DNA from 3 places in the Pseudoalteromonas sp. 1CM17D genome. Region 2 is predicted to be linked to each of the others. Evidence: predicted binding sites of a transcription regulator. Region 2 holds the regulator's gene; each other region holds the start of a gene.

Region 1 (5,040 bases), on a different contig from region 2:
TTTGTAGCCATGATCTTGGCGGAAAAAGTTTAACGTGTTTTTACCTACGTAACCGCGGTATAAATCGTCAATATCCATCCCTATTTGCGCCATACACCCTGCAAACGCGGCCGCGTTAAAGGTTTTATTTGCAACTGCTGAAGCTGCTAATATTTCAAGAGTTTGTTTAAAGTCATCTGCGGCCTGTGGTGCGCTAAGTTCTTGTTCTAGCTGCTTAGCTAACTCTTCGTAAGAGGTTGTTCCGTCAATTTTTAACGACAAACCAAAATGAAATATATCAACCAATTCTAGAATGACTTGCTCGGTGTCTGGGGTTTGTTTTTTCCACCACTTCCAACCGTAATGATCTAGCATCTCTGCACACTCTACCCAAATGGCTCTGTACCACTCAAAGCCTTGGCTAAACCATTGAGCATGAACTTTAGTGTTCATGGCATTTTGCATTTCTAGCATTACTACTAGCTTATTTAAGTTGGCTGACATATTGTTTCCACTTGAGCTTTTAAATTACGCTTATGATACAGGCAAATAATAAAAAGTGCATTTTTGATCTATTATAAACAGCACATAAAAACAGGGCAGGAAATAATGATGAGTAAAGTGTTACTGCATACCTTGGCGACTATTGTAATGGCTGCTTTTTTAGTAACGAATGCGCAAGCAAGTACAGAAGGAATTGCTACAGCCCCCGAGCAAGTATCACCATTATTACCGGGCTTAAGCGTGCCTAATATAACGCTCAAAGATCAACATGGTAATAATGTAGAGTTACAAAAGCGCTTTGCTGAAAAAACAACGGTACTTATTATTTACCGCGGTGGTTGGTGTCCTTATTGCTCAAAGCAACTGGCTGATATACAAAAAATTGAGCAGCAACTCGCTAATTTAAATGCGCAAATTATTGCAGTATCGCCAGATAGTCCAGAAAAACTAGCCCAAAGTAAAATAAGTTCGCCAAATTATTTACTGCTTTCAGATGATAGCCTAACCCTAACAAAGGCCTTAGGTTTAGCTTATTTTTTAGATGATAAAACAGCTGCTATCTATCGCAATAAGCGCGGTGTTAACTTTGTTGATGCCCAAGGTAAGGTAAACGTCGCCTTACCTGTACCGGCTGTATTTGTAATTGATAAAAGCGGCGTTGTGTATTTTCAGTACGCAAACCCTAATTACAAAGTACGTTTAACAGAGGAGCTATTATTAGCTGGCGTTAAATCAATAGAAAATCAATAATTTGTAGATATATACCAATCGACTTAAATATTTAACCATTCTAGGGTGCTAAATAGAGCGCTATAAATGCCTAATAACTTAACACAATTGATATTACAAAAAAGGCCAACTAGGTTGGCCTTTTAAACATTTAACGCGAGCCACTAAACTCAGCCCACGACTCTATTAAATCTATAAAATCTTCAAAGCCACAACCACTCACTAGGCCATTTTCTTCAAGCATTAAGTCATCATCTTGATAGGCGACTAAATCTTCGCTGTCTTGGTGTAGAGCATGGGCTTCAAATAAGGCTTCGTCTTTAGAGAGTATTAAGTCTATCTCTTGGCCTTTTAACGTTATTGGCTCGTAACTTGTTTTTACCGAGCTAATAAGTGCTTGTACCATCGCGACTTTTTCTTTGCCAATTTCTTCGTTTAACCAGCGGCCAATTAGGGCATGCTCGCTGCTTATTTTAATGCGCAGCCCACTAATAGGGTCACGTATAAATTGATATTCCATAATTTTTACTTTTAAAACGCTAATGCACTAATTATACCCATAAATAGCCTTAAACACCGACCCTAAAACGCAAAATAGCGCCAATGGGCGCTATTAAATAGGTGACATAAAAGCTAACTTCGCGATCTAAAACGTGCAGCATCTATAATCGACCATAAATAAATAATAGGCACGAGTACGAAGCCTACTAATACATAAATAAGTGCGTAACTAATTATAATAGCTAGCGCAAAAAAGATAGCGGCTAAAATTCGCCCTTGTACCAATTGCCCTAAACCAGGAAAAAATATATTACACAACGCTGCAATAACATTACCGCCAGAACCTTGATCAGCCATACTCACCTCTGTAGTTAATTAATTTTAAGTTTTAGTTATTTACTTACTATCACACTTTATGCCAATTTATTAAAGCTTAAAAATCAAATAGTTAAATTACTACTAAATAACTGCTTTAGTATTTTTTACTAAATATAGGTCAATTTGATTATTTTTATTATTAATTATCGTTACTTAAGAGTACACAAAAGCGACTAAGGGATTAGTTTTACAAGTATTTTTAGAATAGCTGTTCATAAAAACAGTATTTTATTTAGCCTAACAAAAACACCTGTTATACTGCCCTCATTATTGATTGAAAAGGCGTAACGATGGACGTTTCTGAATTACTCGATGGCTTAAATGACAAACAACGCGATGCCGTTGCAGCCCCACTACAAAACATGCTGGTATTAGCAGGTGCTGGTTCGGGTAAAACACGTGTTTTAGTTCATCGTATCGCGTGGTTAATGCAGGTTGAGCAAGCATCAGCCTATAGTATTTTTGCAGTTACTTTTACCAATAAAGCCGCTAAAGAAATGCGCACCCGTGTTGAAGAAACCTTAAAAGCCCCTGTCGGTGGCATGTGGATTGGTACATTCCATGGTTTATCACACCGTATTTTGCGCGCTCACCATCGAGAAGCAAACCTACCAGAAGCCTTTCAAATTTTAGACTCTGACGATCAACTTAGAATGATCAAGCGCTTATTAAAATCAATGAATATTGATGACAAAAAGTGGCCCGCCAAACAATTTGGCTGGTACATCAGCGCTAAAAAAGATGAAGCTCTGCGCCCTAAAGATATTCAAGCCTACGATATAAACGAGCAAATGATGCTGCGTGTATATGCCGCCTATCAAGAGGCGTGTGACCGTGCAGGTTTAGTCGATTTTGCAGAAATACTGCTACGTAGCTACGAAGTACTTAAAAATAACCCTACGCTACTTCGCCATTACCAGCAGCGCTTTGCCCACATGCTGGTAGACGAGTTCCAAGATACCAATACCATTCAATACGCATGGTTAAAGCTACTTGCTGGTGATACACAAAGCATTATGATTGTAGGCGACGATGACCAAAGTATTTACGGTTGGCGCGGCGCTAAAATAGAAAACATTAAACGCTTTTTAACTGATTTTGACGCCGAAACTATTCGTCTTGAGCAAAACTACCGCTCAACCGCGACCATTCTAAAAGCATCTAATGCGCTAATTAAAAATAATTCAGAGCGCATGGGTAAAAGCCTTTGGACCGATGGAAACGAAGGCGAACCTATATCAATTTATGCCGCCTTTAACGAGCTAGACGAAGCTCGCTTTGTAAGCAGCAAGCTACGCAGCTGGTTAAATGCCGGTAATGCATTGCAAGACGCCGCTATTTTATACCGTAGTAACGCGCAATCTCGTGTACTCGAGGAAGCCATGCTTCAAGAAGGCTTAAAATACCGTATTTACGGTGGTATGCGATTCTTCGAGCGTCAAGAAATTAAAGATGCGCTATCGTACTTACGATTGGTAGGAAACCGCCAAGACGACGCCGCATTTGAGCGTGTAATTAACACCCCTGCGCGCGGTATTGGCGATAAAACACTTAGCCATATACGCGACTGTGCGCGTGCTGAGTCTCTGCCTCTTTGGTACGCAGCTAAAGCTATTGTTGAACAACAGCATTTATCTGGCCGCGCGGCAGGTGCAGTATCTAAATTTGTAGAGCTGGTTGAGCACATAGAAGACAAAATTAGTGACCTTACACTGCAAGAGCAAGCCAAATACGCTATTCAAACCTCTGGCCTTATGGCTATGTACCAAGCTGAAAAAGGTGAAAAAGGCCGAGCTCGCGTAGAAAACTTAGAAGAGCTTATCAGTGCCTGCGATCAGTATGAACTCCCCGAAGAAGAAGAGTTTAGCTCACCACTACAAGGCTTTTTAGCTTATACATCGCTTGAGTCTGGTGAAGGCCAAGCCGATGAACACGAAGACGCTGTGCAAATGATGACTCTTCACTCTGCTAAGGGCTTAGAGTTTCCACTTGTGTTTATGGTAGGCGTTGAAGAAGGCATGTTCCCATCGCAGCAAAGTAATGAAGAGTCAGGGCGCTTGGAAGAAGAACGCCGCCTTTGTTACGTGGGTATGACCCGTGCCATGGACAAACTTTACATAAGCCATGCCGAAAGCCGTCGTTTATACGGCCAAGAAAAGTACCATAGCCCATCGCGATTTTTACGCGAAATACCCGAAGATTGCGTAGAAGAAATTCGTATTAAAACACAGGTATCACGACCGCCTGCTGCTGGACGTTTTAGCGCATCAGTAAGCCATGCTGTATTTGAAGAAAGTGGTTTTAACTTAGGCCAACGTGTACTACACGCTAAATTTGGTATTGGCACTGTGCTTAATTACGAAGGCAGCGGCGCGCAATCGCGTGTGCAAGTAAACTTTGACGACCTTGGCAGCAAATGGTTAGTAACCGCATATGCACGACTTCAAGCTGTATAAGCACTGTGTTGAGCAATTAACGCAGCAACTAACTGGCGCTAAGCATCGTCAGTTAGTGCTTATTACAGGCCAGCCTACTTGGTGCTATGAACTATTAAGCGCGTTAACCCGTTCGGATGATGTAAAGCTACTTTCAAGCAGCCTTGCCAATGCAAGTTGGCCTGAGCATACTCATCAACTACTTGGGCAAGAGTTTCCTCATGCCGTTTATGATGGCTTTAGTGGCATTTACCCCGATAAACTCGCTGCATTAGCCGGCACCGTAAAAGCCGGCGGGCTTTTATTTTTATTACTGCCTGATTTACAACGTTTAGCCTCATGGCAAGACCCTGCGCTGCAAAGCGTGCAGTCTTATGGGTGTAGTAATCAGCAAAGCTATTTTAATTTACGTTTTTCTCGCCTTTTACAAACGCTACCTGCCATACACTTTGATGAACACACTACCTTTAAACAGCCGCCGCTCAAAAGCAATGTAACAAATAAAATTGAGTAT
Region 2 (5,040 bases):
CAATAAAATTAAAAAAGCGAAGGGTAAAATCCAAAAGCTCCAGTTGTTCATTCTGGGCAGTGCCATATCTGGCGCGCCAATCATGAGCGGTACCATCCAGTTAGCAAGTCCCGTAAAGGCTGGCATTACAGCACCAAACACCATAATTAAACCGTGTACTGTGGTCATTTGGTTAAAAAAGTGTGGGTCTACCAATTGTAATCCTGGCTGAAATAACTCAGCCCGAATAACCATGGCCATTGCACCACCAATTAAAAACATAGTCAGCGAAAAAATTAAGTACATGCTGCCAATATCTTTATGGTTTGTTGTGTATAACCAACGTTTAAAACCTTTGGCTGGGTGATGGCCGTGGTGAGCGTCATTGGCGTTAGGTTGTTCTACTATGCTACTCATTAGTTCGCCTCCGCATCAAGTGCTGCCTGAATTTCACTAGGTTGGATGACATCACCCGTTTCATTACCCCACGCATTACGTTTATAGGTAATTACCGCTGCAAGTTGTTTAATTGAGAGCTGCTTTGCAAATGCTTGCATTGCAGTTCCTGGGCGGCCATGAATCACTACATCAATGTGATCTTTTATATCACCCAAAACAATGGGGCTGCCTTTTAGCGCAGGAAATACGCCCGGTAAGCCCATACCTGTAGGTTGATGACACGCAGCGCAACTTGCCATATACACTTGCTCACCTAGTGTCATTAGCTCTTCTTTAGGAATTGTTGTATCAAGCAATGCTGCATCAGCAAGTGCGGCTTTTTGCTTAGCTTGCTTAGCATCTGCAAGCCATGCGTTAAAGTCCTCTTGCGATTTAGCTTCAACAACCACGGGCATAAAGCCATGATCTTTACCGCACAGCTCTGCACACTGTCCTCGGTAAATACCTTCTTCGTTAATGTTGGTCCACGTTTCGTTGATAAACCCCGGATTGGCATCTTTTTTAACGGCAAAATCGGGTACCCACCAAGAGTGAATAACATCATCAGAGGTCATTAAAAAACGCACCTTTTGATTAATTGGCAGTACTAAAGGTTTATCAACCTCAAGTAAGTAATTAGGGTTTTTATTAGCAAGGTTGGCTATTTCGTCTTGAGGGGTAGATAAAATAGAGTAAAACTCTACGTCTTCGCCCATGTATTCATAATGCCACTTCCACTGTGACCCTGTAATTTTAATGGTTAAATCGGCCTTACTGGCATCTTCCATCGCAATGAGGGTTTTAGTGGCAGGGATTGCCATGGCAATTAAAATAACAAACGGAATGGCAGTCCAAAGAATTTCTACTTTGGTACTTTCATGAAATTGGGCAGGAACTGCCCCTTTAGATTTACGGTGATGAATCAGTGCCCAAAACATTATTGCGAACACTATCACCCCAATCACACAACATATTAAAAATATGGTCATGTGTAGCTGATATACATTATTACTTATATCGGTTACGCCCTTGCGCATATTGTATTGGCTATTAGCCAGCACTTGCTGCGGGAACATAATCAACACAAGCCACAAGGTAGAGGTCAGTTTACCCATGTGACGGCTCCTTTGATGCTATTGCGAATGCAAAGCGAAGAGGCATACGGCTTAAACGCCAATTCGTTATTTTTATTTTTTAACCAATCTTATTTTTGATTGGTATCGCTAGGACAACAAAAGGTTTGTGTATATTGTGTGTTCTCATAACTAAAAAGCTGTGAGTTATTGTTAGTCCAGCACATTAATGATTAGCTAAAAAACGTACAACAAGCAAGTTTTAGTATAAAAAACAATCAAGTGATATTTTAAGATTGACTAAATGACGGCGTATTAAATTGTTATTTAACAGCCAAGACACGAGCAAAATTAAGGGATGTAACACGCTTAGGAAGATAAAAGTATGAGTGAAAAAAAGTTTACAGCCTAAATAATTTTAGGGCGCTTTGAGATGGTGGAAGGTTTGTTTTTAAAACAAAAATGCACACTAAAAAGTGCGCATTTATAGATATTACTTAAAAATAGTTAAAAATTACATCCAGTCGGCATTTCTTATTACGCCAACGGCTAACCCTTCAATATTAAAAGATTCGTTTTCAAGGTCTACCTCTATAGGCGTAAACTCTTCGTTTTCAGCGTGTAATAATACTTTTCGGCCTGCTTTTTCTAGGCGTTTTACGGTTACGTCTTCATCTACTCGTGCAACCACAACTTGGCCGTTTTCTGCAGTTTGAGTACGGTGTACGGCAAGTAAGTCACCATCCATAATACCTATATCTTTCATACTCATGCCGTTAACACGCAGTAAAAAGTCGGCGGCTGGTTTAAACATAAGTGGGTCTATTTTACAGTGACTCTCAACATGTTCTTGCGCCAAAATAGGCGAACCCGCTGCAACTCTACCTATTAATGGTAGCCCTAGTTGCTCTGGCTCTTCTTCTTCAACCAATTGAATACCACGGCTTGCGCCTGGTTTCATTTTAATAACACCTTTTTTGGCAAGCGCTTTTAAGTGCTCTTCTGCGGCATTGGCACTTTTAAAACCGAGTGTTTGCGCAATTTCGGCACGTGTAGGAGGCATACCAGTGTCTTTAATAAAAACTTTTATTAGTTCGAGTATTTGAGCTTGGCGTTTAGTTAATGGTCGCATACAACTGGTTTTCCATACAGTACATTTAACTGTGAGTATATACAGTTAAATAAAAATCGCAAATTTAAATTGTGCTTTAAAATAGCTAAATACTCCGCACCTGGATAAATTTTAGGTAATTACAGACGTTCAGTATTTAAAATGCTATAAATTTGCTTTCAATATAAAGGAGTAATTATGAGTATTTGGCATCAACCCATCACATTAGAGCTTTGCAAACAGTTAGATGAGGGAATAAACGGCCAAGGCACGCTGATGAAAACCATGGGCATAGAAATAACCGAAATAGGAGATGATTACCTAGTGGCTACCATGCCTGCTATTCCTGAGCATCATAACCCTATTGGTATGGTACATGGTGGCGCAAATGTGGTACTTGCCGAAACCGTAGCAAGCTACGCCGCTAACTTTGTAGTGGACTTTACAAAATTTTATTGTGTTGGACAGGAAATTAGCGCCAGCCACTTAAAGGCCTCTCGAAATGGCACTTTAACCGCCGTTACTCGTGCATTTCATATTGGTAAGCGCAGTTCTGTATGGGAAATAAAAATAACCAATAGCCGCGGCGAGCTTTGCTGCGTATCAAAAATGACCGCAGCGGTTGTCGAGCGCAAATAATTAACTATGGCTACTTTTCGATAGGGTAAATCGTTATTTCCATACCAGCGCCAATGGCAGATATGCGTAGCAGTGTATCTGCATGTAGAGCTTGGTTAAAACACTTAGGTGACGTGCCCGACTCAAAGCCTATATCAAACGTTCTGCGCGAACAGCTTAGCCACTGCTTAAGCGCATTACGTGAACACGACTCTATTAATTCACATAAGTGGTTGATTGCTTTGTCTGGCGTGGTTATATCACCTGAGGCTTCAATACGCGCCAATTGACGATATTCGTCTTTGTCATAATGCAAAACCATCGCGTTTTTCTTTAAGTCTGCCACCAGGGCGCTAATATCTTGTTTAGACTCAAGCTCTAGATCTACATTTAAAAATTGAATTTCCGACATTGTCTGCTTTTTACCCTCTTATAGTTTCATCGCAAACTTTAACGCAGTTTTACTTTTATACCAAATCAACAAAGCGCTAAACATGGCTTTATTAATAGAAAATACCTGTTTAAGCGCCATTGGCACCTAATTTGCCTTATAAAACGGGTTAGGCTAGTTACGCTTAATTTTACCGATTATGTATGAAAGTTATACACACACTGTGTAATTAACCGCTTCAGGAGGACAATTATGGTAGATCATGGCCCGCAAATTAAAAACGACGATCAGTACGATGCGCTGCGAGATGAAGGCATGAGCAAACAAAAAGCCGCGCGCATTGCTAATAGCAATACTCATAAAACCGCTGTCAAAGGCGGCAAAGCCTCAAAGTATGAGCAGCGCACTAAAAAGCAGCTGTACAATAAAGCTAAAGAGCTCGGCATTAGTGGCCGCTCTAAAATGAGCAAACAAGGGCTAATAAATGCCTTACGTGAGCATTAAACACAGCCTCACTGATTTTTTATCGCTCCTTTTTATTATTTTTATAAAGTTAGAGTAAGCTTATGAATAACTGCGACAAAATGCCGCAGTAAAAGCATGGGCTGCTGTAATACACTAACGCTAAAAATAATAAGAAGCACAAAATGAAAAAACAACTATTTAAGCGCGCTCGAAAACTACATAAGTGGCTAGGCTATTTACTTGCCTTACAAATTTTAGCTTGGCTTTTAGGCGGCTTAGTAATGAGCGCGATACCACTTGAATACGTACACGGTAAGCACCTTGCTAAGCGCACACTTACAAACCCATTTACTCAAGCAGATTACCCCACATCACTCGATAATATTACTGCGCAAGTGCCTAACCCCACGCAAATAGTGTTTGAGCACTTTTTAACGACCCCGCTTATTACTGTTATTAATAGTGGCGAGCAGCAAAGCTTTAATGGTTTAACGGGCCGCCCTTTTCAGCCACCGACTAAAATACAAATTACCGCTAATGCACAAGCGCATTTACTCATCGATGCTAAGCCAATTAGCACAACGCTTTTAAAACAAGGCACTCGAGAGGTGGGATACAAAACAAATGTGTGGCAAGTACAATTTAACGACACCTTTAATACTACGCTGTATTTAAATGCAATTAACGGCAAAGTTATCACCGTTCGCAGCACACTATGGCACATATTCGACTTTTTTTGGATGCTACACATAATGGATTACGACGAGCGTGAAGATTTTAACAACCCGCTTCTCATCAGTTTTGCAGCCACCAGCGTACTATTTTGTTTATGCGGTATTATTTTATTAATACAAAACGTTAGGCTAAAAAAACTTACACGTGTTGGTCAATCAAAATAGGGTTGCCGTCTGGGTCGGTAATAATAAAACTTTTATCACCCACAGGTTCAACCTGGATATGAGCGT
Region 3 (5,040 bases), on a different contig from region 2:
TAAATTTAAACGCTTACCTTTTGGCAATTGGTTGTTTAGCAAAGCGGTATGCATAAAAGCCCCGTATTTTGGCTCAATGAAACCTTACGTACTCGATTTAAGAGAAGGACACTGTAGCGCTGTCGTAAAAAACCGCCGTAGTGTGCATAACCATATTGGAACTATTCATGCTATTGCACAATGTAACTTAGCTGAGCTGTGTGCTGGTGTAATGGTAGATGCCACCGTGCCTTATAAAACGCATCGCTGGATCCCAAAAGGAATGACGGTACACTATTTAGCAAAGGTTGATACCGATGTAACTGCTATTGCAGAAATCGACTTGCCTCGCCAATGGGCAGATAAAGAAGATTTAGTAGTGCCAGTTAAGCTTTACAATACCCGCAATGAACTGGTGTTCACTGCAGATATTACGATGTACATAACCGAGAAAAAGTAATGAGCGCTTAATTAGATTTGGCTTTATCAGCGGCTTGCTTATTAACAAACGACAAGTCGCTATCAGCATCATCAAGCAAAGTTTTTACTTCTTTAGCCGGCTTTAAATCTTCGCTAATAAGTTCCGGTTCTTCTTTTTCAAAGCGCTGTTTTAAGCTGCCTTCAATAATGGCTCCCGCATCAATACTTAGTGTGTCGTGAAAAACATCGCCATGTACGTGAGCGCTGCTTTGAATATTCACTTCACTTGCGTTTAGTGAGCCAATAATTTTTCCTTTTACAATGACACTTTTAGCTTCAACCACACCTTCAACAATGCCGGTAGAGCCAATTACCAAGTGCTCTGCCTTTATATCGCCATCAATTCGGCCATCTAGCTGCACTTCGCCTTGGCTGGTAAGTGTGCCAGTTAAGCGCACATCTTCAGAAATAATAGAAGGGGTATGATTTACTCTTTTTAACGTAGTTTGACTACTTGGTTGCTTTTTTTTACCGAACACGAGAAAGCGCCTTTGTTATTTTTAGAGGATTGACATGTTTGCCATCGAGTAACACTTCATAGTGTAAGTGGGTGCTGGTACTTCTGCCAGTACTGCCCATTAATCCAATTACCTCATTTTTAGCAATTGTTTGGCCTTTTTTCACTTTAATTTTATTTAAGTGGCCAAAACGGGTGACCAAGCCATTTTTGTGCTCTAGCTCGATAAAGTTACCATAGCCGCCATTTTTACCAGCGCGCAATACACGTGCATCAGCAGGGGCAAAAATTTCGGTTTTATGCCAGCCGGCTAAATCAACACCTTTGTGAAAAGCGCGGCGGTTGTTCATCGGATCTTTACGTAACCCAAAGTTGCTCGAAATATAGTATTTAGCCGCAGGCAAGGGCAGTGAGTTAGGCAGCTCTGTTAAAAAGTTTTCAAGGTTGTTAAGTAATAATAGCTTATCAACAATGGCTAAAAACTGCCCTGGTATTTTAGTTTCGTCAAATACATCTAACGGGCCACCTTGCGCACTGGTTTGTGCGCCCAGTGCTAAATGTTGTTCAAGGGCTGATTCTAAGCCTGCGCCTTTTAACATCGCTAAAATTGCATCATGGCGTTTATTAATTTGCGCATCAATAAGCGCAAAATTGTGCTCGTAGTATTTATTTAAGCGCTCATAACGTGCGGCAAAAGTGATTGGCGTTAGAAGGCTGGCGTGTTTGTTTTTCGGCTCTTCATCTACAAGTGGTTCATGAAACTCGCCTTTGTCTTGATTAACAGGCGATTCAAGTTGTTCTTCTAGTTTTATTGTCTCTTTACTAATAGATGCGGGGAGGGATTCAATCATACCTTGCAAAAGTGCCTGCTTTTGCTCTAGTACAGCAAGTTGTTCTAATTGCTTAGCGTGCAGTGCTTTTTGTTCTTGGACCTGCTTTTGCCACACTTGTTGTTTATCAATTTGGCTTTGTTCTATGTCGGTAATTTTATTTGTTTGGCTATAAACACGAAAACTAGAAATACCGACCCAAGTAATAGTGCCTAAAATAAGCAGTACTGTAAAAAGCTGAAACCAAGGCGCCAAAACAACATGCTTAACTTCGCCATTTTGACGAATAAGCAACTGACGGGCTGGGAAAAATTTTTGGTAAAAAGACTTAATAAATACTGACATGGCACATAAACACTCGCTATTAACCGGATTAATGTATCAATTTCAGTCTAAAAAGCCAGAAAAAATTTGTAACTGTTCAAAATTAATAAAAAAGGGTTGCTATTTAGTAGCAGCCCTTTATTTAAAATAGTCACAAATTAGCTAGCTTGTTGCTCATCGTTATCTTTTATTGATGCTACGTTGTCGGCTTTTTTAGCTTTAGCTGTACTTTTTGTTGTGGGCTCTTTTGCGCCTTTTAACACCGCCATGAAGTCATCTTTACTCTTTGCAATTTCAAGCGCAAGCGATTCAACCTGTTGCTCGCTCAGTGGCACATCTACTTTTTCCAGCATTACTTCAAGCGATTCTGCTATATCGAGCATTTTGTCATAGGCATCCGCTTCTTTTTTAGTAGTAAACGTCATTCGCTCAACTCCGTTTCGTTCTACAACATATTTAACAACAACAGCCATGATCTCTCCTGCTTGATTGCGTGGTAATGTGGTTAGTGACCCATAGGTCACTGTTTTTATATACAGTAAATGTTTGTATGTAAAATTGCAAGCATTCGGTGCATTTTTAGCTTGTCATCAATTTGACAAAAAAGCGTAACTTTACTTTAGTTAAGCAATCACTTGTTGTACCAGCTGCATTTTAGGTTTTCGGATTTAGGTGATTATGCACTGGAAATAATATAAGTGATGCGCGTTGCTCCTTATTTAACATTATTTCCTCAAATAAAAATTAAGCACATGTTTAAAGCCAAATTAGCCGTTTAACTATAACGCTTTGGTATAAACAAAAATAAGGAATAACAAATGAAAAATCTATTAACGCTACTTATTATTAGCTTTTTAAGCTTTAGCGCGTTTACCCACGCTAACCCTGTTGAAGATAAGCCTATGGTTGAAATGCCGCAAGCGCCAGTTATTAATATTAATAGTGCCGACTCAGAAATGCTGGCCAAGTTGCCTGGTATAGGTAAGAAAAAAGCGCAGGCTATTGTTGATTACAGGGTTGAAAATGGTGAATTTTCCCAGCTGAGCGATTTAACTAACGTAAAAGGAATAGGTAAAAAGCTTGTAGCTAAACTAGAAGGAAAAGTGTCTTTATAATAGGCAGGGCGCTAAGCGCCCTGTGAATACTGCTCAAGTGCTTTGGCTAAATATTTTTTAGCGAAGTTTATTTCAATCGGGGTGGTTAAAAGCGGGTAAAACAGGCCACCTAAAATTAAAAAGGGAATGAGTTCCCACCCTTTAAAAACAGTAAATAACAAAAACAATGGGCTGAGCAATATCAGCTTTACTATTCTTAATAACACTCTATCGGTGGCAGGTAGCATACTTAGCGCAATAGCAACAACGGCTTGTCGCTGCCTCACTTTAAGGTGCTTTAGTTCAGGCAGCTGACTGGTAAAAAACGTAAACATATTAAATAGTCTTTTTAGTAAGTAAGCGAGTGGTAACAAGTACAAAAAGCGTGATAGTAAATAACGCAAATAGTATTTCCATCCATGCTGGCATACTTAATCCCGCAAATTGCCAATCGATATTACCGCAATCCCCTGTGGCTTGAAAAAAGCTTGGGATCCATTCATGCAATGGCATAAATGAAGGAAAGTTTGGCTCAAACTCACAGCTAAACGCAAAGGGATCGGTGGTTGTTTGCATTTCAATGTGCTCACGTGCAATAAAGTAACCCCACACACTTGATACACCCCACACTAAATAAGCGATAGCGCGTACTAATTTACTTTGTGGTTTAGTTGCGCCAATAATGCCTGCCCCTAATAAGCCTAATACCGCAGTTCGCTGGTAAATACACATAATGCATGGAGCAAGGCCCATCTGGTATTGAAAAAACAGTGCGGTGACTTCTAATAAAAATACAATGCCTGTAAATAGTAGCCATGGAGTACGTTGAGTAGGGAGTTGTGCTAGCCAGTTCATAAAAAATCCGCATTGAAATAAGACGTTGAATTATGTACTAGGATAAAGTAACGAGCAACAAAAAGGGTAAAAAAGCTACCGAAGTGGCTTTTTTTAAGATGAAATTAATAAGCGGTTATGGCCAATCCTATTTAGGGAAAGGTTAAGCTTTTTTGCTAAGTAAACATGTAATATAAGATTGGTACGCTAAAAAGACTTGATTAAACGTTACAGTTAATAGGCTCTGCTGTATGCAATATTTTGAATGTACTTGCTGCCGCACACGGGAATTATTGTAGTAATGTAATGGTGAAGCAAAAACAGCAATGGTATTAATGTACCTACTATGAATAGGGTTAATTTATTTAGCGAATTAGGCCTAATTTAAGCATGTTGAATTTTATTATTTACTATTGCGAAATTTTCAGCAGTTGGTTGGCACTTATATCAACGAGTTTACTTGTTAGTTATATTTCATCTGGTACAATCTGTCAGTTATTCGTATAAAACGATGAGTTGTGATTAATTCGAGTGGGAATTGAATGAGAATTTTTAAAGCTAAAAGCCCAGCAGGGTTTGCTGAAGAGTATATAGTTGAATCTATCTGGAACGGCGATTTCCCTCCAGGTTCAATTCTACCTGCAGAGCGTGAGCTTTCTGAGTTAATTGGTGTAACCAGAACAACCTTACGTGAAGTACTGCAACGTTTAGCACGCGATGGCTGGCTAACTATTCAGCACGGCAAGCCAACCAGAGTGAATAACTTCTGGGAAACATCGGGTTTAAACATACTCGAAACGCTGGCGCGCTTAGATGAAGACAAAATGCCAGAGTTGACCGATCAGTTATTATCTGCACGTACTAATATTAGTGCTATTTATACCCGTGCAGCGATAAAGCTTAACCCTGAGCGTGTTATTGAAATTTTATCAAAAAGCGATGAACTTGAAGACACTGCGCAAGCTTTTGCAGATTACGATTACAAAGTACACCACGAATTAGCTGTCGCTGGTAATAACCGCATATACGTACTTATACTTAA

Evidence for each region. The regulator LexA, encoded in region 2, represses DNA repair genes until DNA is damaged. The targets are predictions, from matches to a motif close to TACTGTATNNNNATACAGTA.
Region 1: the regulator LexA is predicted to act here: its motif matches at 2,298-2,317, upstream of uvrD (DNA helicase II).
Region 3: the regulator LexA is predicted to act here: its motif matches at 2,592-2,611, upstream of MSC25_RS07635 (YebG family protein).

What each region holds. Positions count from the first base shown of each region.
Region 1 covers NZ_JALNTP010000004.1:337,549-342,588, forward strand. The annotation lists gene MSC25_RS10265 (dUTP diphosphatase) at 1-483, opposite strand, end outside; gene MSC25_RS10270 (peroxiredoxin-like family protein) at 589-1,233, shown strand; gene MSC25_RS10275 (YacL family protein) at 1,364-1,732, opposite strand; gene MSC25_RS10280 (hypothetical protein) at 1,846-2,070, opposite strand; gene uvrD (DNA helicase II) at 2,382-4,547, shown strand; gene MSC25_RS10290 (GNAT family N-acetyltransferase) at 4,525-5,040, shown strand, end outside.
Region 2 covers NZ_JALNTP010000007.1:77,056-82,095, forward strand. The annotation lists gene ctaD (cytochrome c oxidase subunit I) at 1-396, opposite strand, end outside; gene coxB (cytochrome c oxidase subunit II) at 396-1,532, opposite strand; gene lexA (transcriptional repressor LexA) at 2,005-2,622, opposite strand; gene MSC25_RS13225 (hotdog fold thioesterase) at 2,800-3,240, shown strand; gene MSC25_RS13230 (hypothetical protein) at 3,251-3,631, opposite strand; gene MSC25_RS13235 (Rho termination factor N-terminal domain-containing protein) at 3,860-4,114, shown strand; gene MSC25_RS13240 (hypothetical protein) at 4,258-4,974, shown strand; gene MSC25_RS13245 (VOC family protein) at 4,949-5,040, opposite strand, start outside.
Region 3 covers NZ_JALNTP010000003.1:249,481-254,520, forward strand. The annotation lists gene MSC25_RS07620 (hotdog fold domain-containing protein) at 1-439, shown strand, start outside; gene MSC25_RS07625 (polymer-forming cytoskeletal protein) at 447-938, opposite strand; gene MSC25_RS07630 (M23 family metallopeptidase) at 928-2,091, opposite strand; gene MSC25_RS07635 (YebG family protein) at 2,229-2,543, opposite strand; gene MSC25_RS07640 (ComEA family DNA-binding protein) at 2,889-3,185, shown strand; gene MSC25_RS07645 (DUF6170 family protein) at 3,197-3,499, opposite strand; gene dsbB (disulfide bond formation protein DsbB) at 3,501-4,019, opposite strand; gene fadR (fatty acid metabolism transcriptional regulator FadR) at 4,541-5,040, shown strand, end outside.